DNA from 2 places in the Serratia sp. Nf2 genome. Region 2 is predicted to be linked to the other one. Evidence: predicted binding sites of a transcription regulator. Region 2 holds the regulator's gene; the other holds the start of a gene.
What was found. Region 2 encodes PurR, which represses purine synthesis genes. Its sites were predicted from a motif close to CANGCAAACGTTTGCNTG; they were not measured.
Positions count from the first base shown of each region.

Region 1 (5,686 bases), on a different contig from region 2:
GCACAGTTCACATAAACGGCAGTTCAATAAACCTGAAATAAGGCATTTTTTGCGCCATTGATTATACTTCGATATGTTAAAAATTTAACGTCAAATGCACTGGAAGCCTATTTATCGAGGGCGCAAGACCCGAGAGATATAAAAAAGATTCGTTGATTTCATAAATTTATTATTTCTGCTTGTTATTAGATGCGGGAGCGGCGTGGCGTTGCCTGATTTTAGCCAGCGTCGCCGCCCTTTGGAATTAATGGATTAATTACTCAGCGCTTTTCTGGCGCTGGTTTGAAAAAGAAAGCCAAGTTCGGCCCCATTGCCACTGCGGCAATTTAGAGGTTTCACGCCTATTTCAAGCGTGCGCCGAACCGAATGAGTCTTTTAGAAAAATAAAATTATTATTTTGTTACATTATCATTGAAGAGCTGCCTATGTCGTTAATGCTGAGCGTGATCGTCCCGATGCACAATGCGGGGGAGTTATTGGAGCCTTTCCTGGCTTCGCTGCTGGCCCAGCGCGAGCAACGGTTGGAGGTGATCATCGTCAACGATGGTTCCACCGATGGTTCGGGGGAAATAGCGCACCGTTACGCGGCGGTGCATCCGCATATTCGTGTGATCGATCAGGCTAACGCCGGCGTTTCTAACGCGCGTAATGCCGGGCTCGCCGTTGCCCGGGGTAAATACGTGGCGTTTCCCGATGCCGACGATTTGCTGGCGCCGGACATGTATTCTACGCTGCTGGAACAGGCGGAGCACCACCAATTAGACGTAATGCAATGTAATGGCGAGCGCTATTTCACCAGCCAAGACGAATTGCAGCCGATTTTTCCACAGGGTCGCTTACAGACCACCGACGTTATCACCGGCGTACAGTGGTTTGAACGTGCGCTGAAATCGCGAAAGTTTATTCACGTTGTATGGCTGGCAATATATCGCCTTGACTTTATTCGCCAGCATCGGCTTTATTTCGAGCCGGGGTTACATCATCAGGATATTCCCTGGACGACGGAAGTCATGTTTAATGCCCAACGGGTCAAATATTTAAGTACGCCGCTGTACCGCCAACGGGTACACGACAAATCGATCAGCAACCGTCGTCGCACCGGCCAGGCGAACGTAGATTATCAACGCCACTATATGAAAATCGTCGAAATGTTGGAGCGGCTCAACCGGCGCTATGCGGGCACTGTCGCCATTCGCCCGGCTTTCCATTGGCAAATCACCCGCGAAGCGCTGGGCATTTGCCACAGCATTCGTCGTGAACCGGATCCGGCTGCCCAGAGTCAAATCACCGAAGAGTTCTATCAGCGCGGCATCGACAGAGCGATGTTCGCTAATGCGCGCGGCCTGAAACAGGGGTGGCATGTCATGCTGTGGCGGCATCGGCTGAAGCAGTGGCGCAGCGATAGCGGCTGTTCGCAACCGGTCTGAGGCACAAGACGTTGGGATCCGCCGCGTTAGCGCGTATACTCCTTCTCCCTTTTGCCGGAGAGAACGACACATGCATGCAGGTATGCCATTACTGAGTCACGCGGAGCAGCAGGAAGCGGCGGATCGTATCCATCAACTGATGGAGCAGGGCATGAGCAGCGGTGAAGCCATTGCTCGCGTTGCGCAGGAAATTCGCGAGAAGCATCAGGGCGCTCAGGTTGCGGTACTGTTCGATGAGGATGATGAAGACGAGCAGCATGAGGCCGCACCGGAGGCGTCGCGGGATGACGATGCTGAAGATGACGAAGACTATTGACGTTATCGGGGCCGCGTAAGCGGCCCCGTGAGTATCAGCCGTTGACCGCCACGGCGGCGGCGGCTTGTTTTGCTTGCTCCACCGCCTGTTCCGTCGTGCTCGCCGTCGCCAGTGCTACGCCCAGGCGACGCTGCCCGGCGATCTCCGGTTTGCCGAACAGGCGCAGCTGGTTGTGCCCGCGCAGCGCGTTTTCCAGGCCGCTGAAGCGCACATCGCTGCTGGTAAGCTGTGGCAGGATCACCGCCGAAGCGGAAGGGCCGAACTGGCGGATGGCGCCAATCGGCAACCCGAGAAAGGCGCGAACGTGCAGAGCGAACTCGGACAGATCCTGTGAGATCAACGTGACCATGCCGGTATCGTGCGGGCGCGGTGACACCTCGCTGAAGATCACTTCGTCGCCACAGACGAACAGCTCCACGCCGAACAGGCCGAAACCGCCCAGGGCTTTCACCACCTTCTCCGCGATAGCCTGAGCACGGCTCAACGCCGCGGCTGACATGCGCTGCGGCTGCCAGGATTCGCGGTAGTCCCCATCCTCCTGACGATGGCCGATCGGCTCGCAGAAATGCACGCCGTCCACGGCGCTGATGGTCAGCAACGTAATTTCAAAATCGAATCTTACCAGCCCTTCGACGATCACCCGGCCGCCGCCGGCGCGGCCGCCCTGTTGGGCGTAATCCCAGGCGCTTTGCAGCTGCTCAGGCGTGCGGATCAGGCTTTGTCCTTTGCCGGAAGAACTCATCACCGGTTTGACGATGCACGGGTAGCCGATGTGCTCGACCGCCTGCCGGAAAGTCGCCTCGCTGTCGGCAAAGCGGTAGCTGGAGGTGGGCAGGCCAAGTTCTTCCGCCGCCAGACGGCGGATGCCTTCACGGTTCATGGTCAGGCGCGTGGCTTCGGCGCAGGGCACTACGCGGTGACCCTGGCGTTCAAGTTCGACCAGCATGGCGGTAGCGATCGCTTCGATTTCGGGAACGATATAGTCCGGCCGCTCTTGTTCGATAACGGCTTTCAGCGCGTCTCCGTCCAGCATATTGATGACGTGGCTGCGGTGCGCCACATGCATGGCGGGGGCGTCGGGGTAGCGATCGACGGCGATCACTTCCAGGCCGAGGCGCTGGCATTCAATGGCGACTTCTTTACCCAGCTCCCCGGAGCCGAGCAACATAACGCGGGTGGCGGAAGGGCGCAGGGCGGTTCCAATCGTTAACATAGTTTCGTACCTGGATCGGTGAAAGTAAGCGGATTGATGATCGGCGGGCAGTATATACGAAAACGATTGCGTTCACAGCCGCCGCGCCAAGTTTGTTGCTAACTTACTGTTTTTATGACAAGCAGAAATATTTGCCCTGTATGGACGATTGTGCGTTAATAAGCGACGGCGAAAGAAGGCCTACATATAGCAAGGTTTTCGCGTCTCGTGCCGTCAAGGCAGGTTTATCAAGTAAAGGAAACACAAATGAGCAAGATCACCGGTCACGTAAAATGGTTCAACGAAAGCAAAGGCTTCGGCTTCATCACGCCTGCCGACGGTTCTAAAGACGTTTTCGTTCATTTTTCCGCTATCGTTAGCGATGGTTTCAAGACCCTGGCTGAAGGCCAGCAGGTTGAGTTCTCCATCCAGGACAGCCAACGTGGCCCTGCCGCCGCCAACGTCGTTGCTATTTAACGACTGAGCCGCCGAGAAACCCGCCGCCGGCGGGTTTTTTTATGCTCGCACCCCGTAACGCCGCCCATCTCTGTTATCATTTAGCGCTGATTCGGCGCCAACCTGCGGGCGCGCCGCCATTCCATTCGTCATATAAGAGTTATCGCCGTGAGCACAGTTTCTTTTTCTTCCCTGCCGCTGCCAGCCGAACAGTTGGCCAACCTCAACGAACTGGGGTACGCCAAAATGACGCCGGTACAGGCCGCCGCGTTGCCCGCCATCCTGCAAGGGAGAGACGTGCGCGCAAAGGCGAAAACCGGCAGCGGTAAAACGGCGGCATTCGGCATTGGTCTGCTGAATAATATCGTCGTCGCTCAGGTCGCCACGCAGGCGCTGGTGCTCTGTCCCACCCGTGAGTTGGCCGATCAGGTGAGCAAAGAGCTGCGTCGCCTGGCGCGTTTCACGCAAAACATCAAAATCCTGACGCTGTGCGGCGGTCAACCGATGGGGCCACAGCTCGATTCGCTGGTGCACGCGCCACACATCGTGGTGGGGACACCGGGACGCATTCAGGAGCATCTGCGCAAGAAAACGCTGCTGCTGGACGAGCTGAAGGTGCTGGTGCTGGATGAGGCCGACCGCATGCTGGACATGGGCTTCGCTGACGACATCGACGATGTGATCAGCTATACGCCGCCGCAGCGTCAGACGCTGCTGTTTTCCGCCACCTACCCGACAGGCATCGAACGCATCAGCGATCGCGTTCAGCGCCAGCCGCTGAGCGTCGAAGTGGACGATGACGAAGCGCAGACCGCCATCGAACAACGCTTCTATGAAACCACGCGCGATCAGCGCCCGGCGCTGCTGGTGTCGGCCATTCGTTATCATCAACCCGCGTCCTGCGTAGTGTTCTGCAATACCAAACGCGATTGTCAAACGGTGCTTGAGGCCCTGGAGGCCCGCGGCATCAGCGCACTGGCGCTGCATGGCGATCTGGAGCAGCGCGATCGCGACCAGGTGTTGGTGCGCTTCGCCAACCGCAGTTGCCGGGTGCTGGTGGCGACCGATGTCGCCGCTCGCGGGCTGGACATCAAAGAACTGGAGCTGGTGGTTAACTACGAACTGGCGTTCGATCCCGAAGTGCATGTGCACCGTATCGGTCGTACCGGGCGCGCCGGCTTGAGCGGGCTGGCGATCAGCCTGTGCACGCCGCAGGAAATGGCGCGGGCGCATGCGATTGAAGACTACCTGCAGATGGCCGTCGATTGGGCACCGGTGTCCGAGCTGAGCGGGGCGGCCAACGGCTCGCTGGAGGCGGAGATGGTAACGCTGTGCATCGACGGCGGCCGCAAGGCGAAGATCCGCCCCGGCGATATCCTTGGTGCGCTGACCGGCGATGCCGGGCTGACGGCGGCGGAAGTGGGCAAGATCGACATGTTCCCGGTGCACGCCTACGTCGCGATCCGTAAAGCCAGCGCGCGCAAGGCGCTGCAACAGCTGCAACAGGGCAAAATCAAAGGCAAGAGCTGCAAGGTGCGGCTGCTGAAATAAGCCGAAGGCGGGCGGCGGTTTGCCTTCCCGCCATTATCTATTTATACTGTATATATTTACAGTAATTTGAGTATTTGAGGACGCACGCATGGCGGTTGAAGTTAAATATGTGGTGGTGAGAAACGGTGAGGAAAAAATGACTTTCGCGAGCAAGAAAGAAGCCGACGCCTACGACAAAATGCTGGATTTGGCGGATAACCTCGGAGAGTGGCTGCAACAGGCGCCGCTGAACCTGGACGACGAACAGCGCGAAGGGCTGAGTTTCTTCCTGGCAGAGAATAAGGATGCGCTGGGTCTGATTCTGCGCGGCGCATCGCCGGCGGAAACCGCTAAAAAACCGGCGGAAAACAAAGCCAAAAAAACGGTCTCTAACTCAAAAGAGGGATCTGCGTCAGAAAAGCAAGCGGCATAATGACTTATGTTGCGGTGTTGTGATGAAAAAGGATCTAAAATGAGCCGTGAAATAACTTTCTTCAGCCGCTTTGAGCAAGACATTCTGGCCGGGCGTAAAACCATCACCATTCGGGATGCCAGTGAATCGCACTTCGAACCGGGCGAGGTATTGCGCGTAAGCCGCAATGAAGACGGCGTATTTTTCTGCTTTATCGAAGTGCTGTCGGTAACGCCGGTGCGTCTGGATGCGCTGACCGAACGCCACGCACAGCAGGAGAACATGTCGCTCGGCGAACTGAAGCAGGTGATCAAGGAAATCTATCCGGGCTTGGATGCGCTGTTTGTCATCGA
Region 1 covers NZ_PYTW01000001.1:497,282-502,967, reverse strand. Annotated here, with positions in the region: gene C9411_RS02380 (glycosyltransferase) at 426-1,427, shown strand; gene C9411_RS02375 (YoaH family protein) at 1,498-1,743, shown strand; gene purT (formate-dependent phosphoribosylglycinamide formyltransferase) at 1,778-2,956, opposite strand; gene cspC (cold shock-like protein CspC) at 3,203-3,412, shown strand; gene dbpA (ATP-dependent RNA helicase DbpA) at 3,560-4,942, shown strand; gene C9411_RS02355 (YebG family protein) at 5,031-5,354, shown strand; gene yqfB (N(4)-acetylcytidine aminohydrolase) at 5,394-5,686, shown strand, end outside.
Region 1: purT (formate-dependent phosphoribosylglycinamide formyltransferase) is a predicted target of PurR. The motif match lies at 3,012-3,029, and genes of this name have one in related genera.

Region 2 (5,686 bases):
CCGAGGATGAACGGCGAGCCGGTCAGCCAGGCGAAGAAGCCTGCCGAGCAGGCGGCATACATGGCGACGTTGCCGCTGAACACCGGGGATTTCAACAGTCGCCAGAAGCTGACGCCGTTTTTTGGCGCCTCGGCGGTGGGCTGCGTTTTGGCGCGCTCTTTGAGCATCAGCGTCGGTAGCAGCAGCAGTACGGTGATGGCCAGCAGCACGGCGAAGATCGCGCGCCAGCTGGCGTGGTTCAACAGCCAGGCGCCCAGCAGCGGCGCCAGCGCCGGCGACAGCGCGACCAGCGGCATGATGGTGGCGAATACGCGGTTGGCCTGGCCTTCGCGATAGCGGTCGACCACCAGCGCTTGCCAGATGGCGGCGGCGGAACAGACGCCGACGGCCTGAATAAAGCGCAGGATCCAGAGCTGCACGGCGTTCTCTACCCACAGCATGCCCAGGCAGCCGAGGGCGAACAGCGTCAGGCCGATCAATAATACCGGTTTGCGGCCCAGGCGGTCGGAGAGCGGCCCCCACAGCAGCTGCGCGAAGGCGAAGCCGGCCAGGAAGATGCTCAGGCTGGCGCTCACCGCGCCGGCGGAAATTTGCAGTTCCTCCCGCATGGCGCCGAAGGCGGGGAGGTACATATCGGTCGCCAGATAACCCAGCATGCTCAGGCCGGCGAGGTAGAACATAAAGCCAAAGGAATTTCGCATGGTATTTCTCGTTAATATTTTAGTGTCGCAGGTTTTTAGCGCCGGCCAGTGTATCCGGCTGGATCTCTGCTTGTGAAACGGTAATATTTGCAAAGTGCTGTTAAAAAAATTGAAGGCAAAGCGATGTGGTCTGAATATTCTCTTGAAGTGGTCGACGCAGTGGCGCGTACCGGCAGTTTCAGCGCGGCGGCGCAGGAGCTGCACCGGGTGCCGTCGGCGGTGAGCTATACCGTACGGCAGCTGGAGCAATGGCTGGCGGTGCCGCTGTTTGAGCGGCGTCACCGCGACGTGGAGTTGACGCCGGCCGGCGCGTTGTTTATCAAGGATGCGCGAGTTGTTATCAAAAAAATGCTCGACACTCGCCGCCACTGTCAGCAGGTGGCTAACGGGTGGCGCGGCCAGCTGAATATCGCGGTCGACATCATCGTCAAACCGCAGCGCAGCCGCCAACTGGTGCTGGATTTCTACCGTCATTTCCCCGACGTCGAATTGATGCTGCAACCCGAGGTGTTCAACGGCGTGTGGGATGCCTTGGTGGACGGCAGGGCGGATATGGCGATCGGTGCCACCCGTGCGGTGCCGGTCGGCGGCGGCTTCGCCTTCCGCGACATGGGCTATATGAACTGGCTGTGCGTGGTCAGCCCGCAACATCCGCTGGCGCAGTTGACGGGGCCGCTGAATGACGATCAGCTGCGGCCGTATCCTTCGCTTTGCCTGGAGGACACCTCGCGCAATCTGCCCAAGCGCGTCACCTGGACGCTGGATAACCAGCGGCGGCTGGTGGTGCCGGACTGGACTTCGGCGCTCGACTGTTTGTGCGCCGGGCTGTGCGTCGGCATGATGCCGGCGCATCGGGCGCTGCCGCGGGTGCAGCGCGGTGAGTTGAAGGCGTTGCAGCTGCAGCAGCCGTTTCCTGCCAGCCCTTGCTGCCTGACCTGGCAGCAGGATAAACCGTCACCGGCGATGAGCTGGCTGCTGGCGTATCTGGGCGATGGGGAAACGCTGAATCAGGAGTGGCTGAGCGAGGTGGAACCGGAAGCCGCGCAGGCTTCCGGCGCGGGGGATTAGCGGCGGTAGTCGATGAACGGGCCGTCGGCGACCGAGCGGCGTTCGATCAGCTTCGGATGCACTTCGATCACCTGCGACTCTTCGCGTTTGCTGATAATGCGATCCAGCAGCATGGTGAAGGCCATTTCGCCCAGACGCTCTTTCGGCTGGTGAATGGTAGTCAGCGCCGGGGTGAAGTAGCGGGCGTTGCGCACGTTGTCATAGCCGATCACAGAAATATCCTGTGGCACCCGCAGCCCCAGCTCGTCGGCCGCGCAGATGGCGCCCATCGCCATGATGTCGCCGCCGCAGAATACCGCGGTCGGCCGCTGTTTTTGCGACAGGATTTGGTGCATCGCCTTGTAGCCGGACTCCGGCTCAAAGTCACCCTGGACGATCCACTCTTCGCGGATGTCGATATGCGCTTCCTGCAGCGCCTTCATAAAGCCCTGATGACGGCCGCCGCCGGTGTTGCGCGACAGCTGGCCCGGAATGGCGCCGATATCGCGGTGGCCGCGCTCGATCAGGTAACGGCCGGCCAGATAGCCGCCTTCGAACGCGTTATCGATGATGGTATCGGTGAAGTCGCCGCGCGCAGCGCCCCAGTCCATCACCACCATCGGGATATTACGGTAGTCTTCCAGCATGCCCAGCAGCTGATCGGGGTACTCGGAGCACATGACCAGCAGGCCGTCGACGCGTTTTTGCGCCAGCATCGCCAGATAGGCGCGCTGCTTATCCATATTATTGTGTGAGTTGCACAGGATCAGGGTGTAGCCCTTGCTGTAGCAGCTGTTTTCCACCGCCTCGATCACTTCGGCAAAGTAGGGCGCTTCGCTCGAGGTGGCCAGCAGGCCGATCGACTTGGTGTGATTGACTTTCAGGCTGCGCGCCACGGCGCTCGGCGAGTAGTGCAGTTCTTTGATGGCGGCCCACACGGCCGCTTTGGTCTCTTCGGCGACGAAACGAGTCTTATTGATGACGTGCGAAACGGTGGTGGTGGAAACGCCCGCGCGTTTGGCCACATCTTTAATCGTTGCCATGTAAGGAATGACTCCTGAACTCACATGTTTACAGCATGTAAGTGTGATGTTAATCGTTTGCCTACGTAGATCCTTCTCCAGAGAAGCGAAAACTGAGTTTTTAGTGTGTTGAAGTCTTCAGCGCTTAATCAGGAGGGGCATGGATGCCGGTACGCAGTTGTGAACTGCGAATTTTGTCGCATATTGAACAAAAGTGGAAGAGGTAATCGAGATTATAAACCGGGAAATGATAACAAGATTTTATCGGCGAACTGTGGGAAAATGATTTGACGTACTAATTGTGCGCCTTTTATCCTTAGGAAAGCCCATTTTAAAGGAGTTGTCATGGATACCGAATTGAAGATGTCGCTGTTCACCACCGTCTGCGCGTTGGCGGTCATTATCGCTTTCAGCTTCGTTGCCGCGTTGAACTGATTTACCCCCGGTTATAAAAAAGGCGCAGCCTGGCTGCGCCTCATCACCTCAGAACCTGCGCTTACGCTAGGTTTTCCGCGGCGAAGGTCCAGTTGACCAACGCCCAGAAGTTTTCCAGGTATTTTGGACGCGCATTGCGGTAATCGATGTAATACGCGTGTTCCCACACGTCAACGGTCAGCAGCGGTTTGTCTTCACCGGTCAGCGGGGTGGCCGCGTTGGAGGTGTTGACGATCGCCAGCGCGCCGTCCGGTTTTTTCACCAGCCAGGTCCAGCCGGCACCGAAGTTTTTCACTGCGGCATCGGTGAACTGCTCTTTGAACGCAGCGAAGGAGCCGAAGGATTTGACGATCGCCACCGCCAGTTCGCCCTGCGGTTCACCGCCGCCCTGTGGCGACAGGCAGTGCCAGTAGAAGGTGTGGTTCCACACCTGCGCGGCGTTGTTGAAGACGCCGCCGTCAGAGGTCTTGATGATCTCTTCGAGCGATTTGCCCTCGAATTCGCTGCCTTTCACCAGGTTGTTCAGGTTAACCACGTAGGTGTTGTGGTGTTTGCCGTAGTGGTATTCCAGGGTCTCGGCGGAGATGTGCGGCTCGAGCGCGTTTTTCTCATACGGTAATGCAGGTAATTCAAACGACATTGCTTCCTCCTTTACAGCGCCATTCGCTTCCCGCCGGGGCGAGAGTCATATGGGCCGTTTTTTATTGTGGTCTTTCAATCTTAACAATTTTCATCATAAAAAACAGGAAGAAAAGCGAGAAATGCGCGTGGGGTGGTGCGATGGGCGAGAGCTTGAACAGGCGGTTGCGACCCAGGCCGCAACCGCGCAGAGCAGGGCATTAACGAATGGTTTTCGGCGTCACTACGCGGCGTGCGCCGATGTAGTGGTTCTGCCAATAGTCATTGTCGAGCTGGCTGATGCGGATCTCTTCGCCGGTGCGCGGCGACTGGATGAATTTGCCGTTGCCCAGGTAGACGCCAACATGGTCCGCCACGCCGCGGTTGTTGATGCGGAAGAACACCAGATCGCCGCTTTCCAGTTCGCTTTTCTTGATCGGCGCCGCGTCGCGCAGGTGATACATTTCGTTGGCGGTGCGCGGCATTTTGATTTTCACCACGTCTTTATAGGCGTAATAGATAAGGCCGCTGCAGTCGAAACCGGTGCGCGGCGAACTGCCGCCCCAGCGATAAGGCTTGCCCATCTGATCCATCAGCTTGGCCATCGCGGTCTGCTTGGCATGCTGGTAGCGTTTTTTGTGCGCCGGGCTGAGTTTTAACGGCTTTTCGTCACGCGCCAGTTTGGCGGTGGCCATACCGGCTTCGCGGTGGCGACCATAGCCTTTTTTATAGCCCTTTTTCGGCGGGGTGACTTTAATCTTGGCGGTTTTCTGTGCTTTGGCCTTGGGTTTGGCGCTGGCGATCTTTTTCGCGCTTTTCTCGCTTTTCGCCTTGGCGGTCTTGGTTTTTTTCGCAGGGGCCGTCACTTTGGCTTTTTTAGCGGCTTTGTCCGCTTTCTTTTTTCTGCGGTCATCGGGCCGCGCTTCATTAGCATGGCTTTTACGCTGCTCGGCGGCAACACGCGCCTGTGGCGCAGCGTGCGCCAAATTGAAGAAGAGCTGCGTAAACAGCAGCGCAAAGAGCGTAAGAATTAAACGCATGTCGACGTCACCAACCTTGGCCCCGAAGCGGATATCGAAAGAGTTACAGTATTCCCGAATTTCGCCATATAAAACAGCGAAGAACTCATAAATAATAATCCATATTGTGAGAAAACGTTAATGACATTTTTTTTGGTTCAAAATCAGTCTGTTGGTGTATAAAAAAGCACCGCCGGGTGGCTTTGGATATAATTAATCCCCGTCGTCATCGCCAAGCAATATATTAGTGAAATGGTCGGATTAAAAATGTTATTCTCAACGTATGTTTTGACCGGAATGACGTGGCCGGTGAAACGCGATCGGTAGCGGGCGAATATCCTTTCAAAAGATGGCGTTTTCTTGCGACTGTTCCAGCCGCTACAATAGCCCGCGTGATGCATGTTGTAGCCATGAAATGTGGCTTGAGGAAGCAATAAATGACGACGACACTTGAAAAAATTCAGCACCAGATCGCTGAAAACCCGATTCTGCTGTACATGAAAGGTTCGCCAAAGCTGCCGAGCTGCGGCTTCTCCGCACAGGCTGTGCAAGCGCTGTCCGCCTGCGGCGAACGTTTCGCCTACGTGGACATTCTGCAAAACCCGGACATTCGCGCCGAGCTGCCAAAATACGCCAACTGGCCAACGTTCCCGCAGCTGTGGGTAGACGGTGAGCTGGTCGGCGGTTGCGATATCATCATCGAGATGTATCAGCGCGGCGAACTGCAGCAGCTGATCAAAGAAACGGCAGAAAAGTATAAAGCGCAGGAAGACCAGCAGTCTTAATCGACAGGCTTGCGGTTATCGCGTAACGGGCGGCGCCAGTGCAAACTGGGCCGCCTTTT
Region 2 covers NZ_PYTW01000003.1:141,739-147,424, reverse strand. Annotated here, with positions in the region: gene punC (purine nucleoside transporter PunC) at 1-701, opposite strand, end outside; gene punR (DNA-binding transcriptional activator PunR) at 825-1,769, shown strand; gene purR (HTH-type transcriptional repressor PurR) at 1,766-2,791, opposite strand; gene C9411_RS08465 (YnhF family membrane protein) at 3,116-3,205, shown strand; gene sodB (superoxide dismutase [Fe]) at 3,267-3,845, opposite strand; gene C9411_RS08455 (C40 family peptidase) at 4,045-4,863, opposite strand; gene C9411_RS08450 (Grx4 family monothiol glutaredoxin) at 5,280-5,627, shown strand.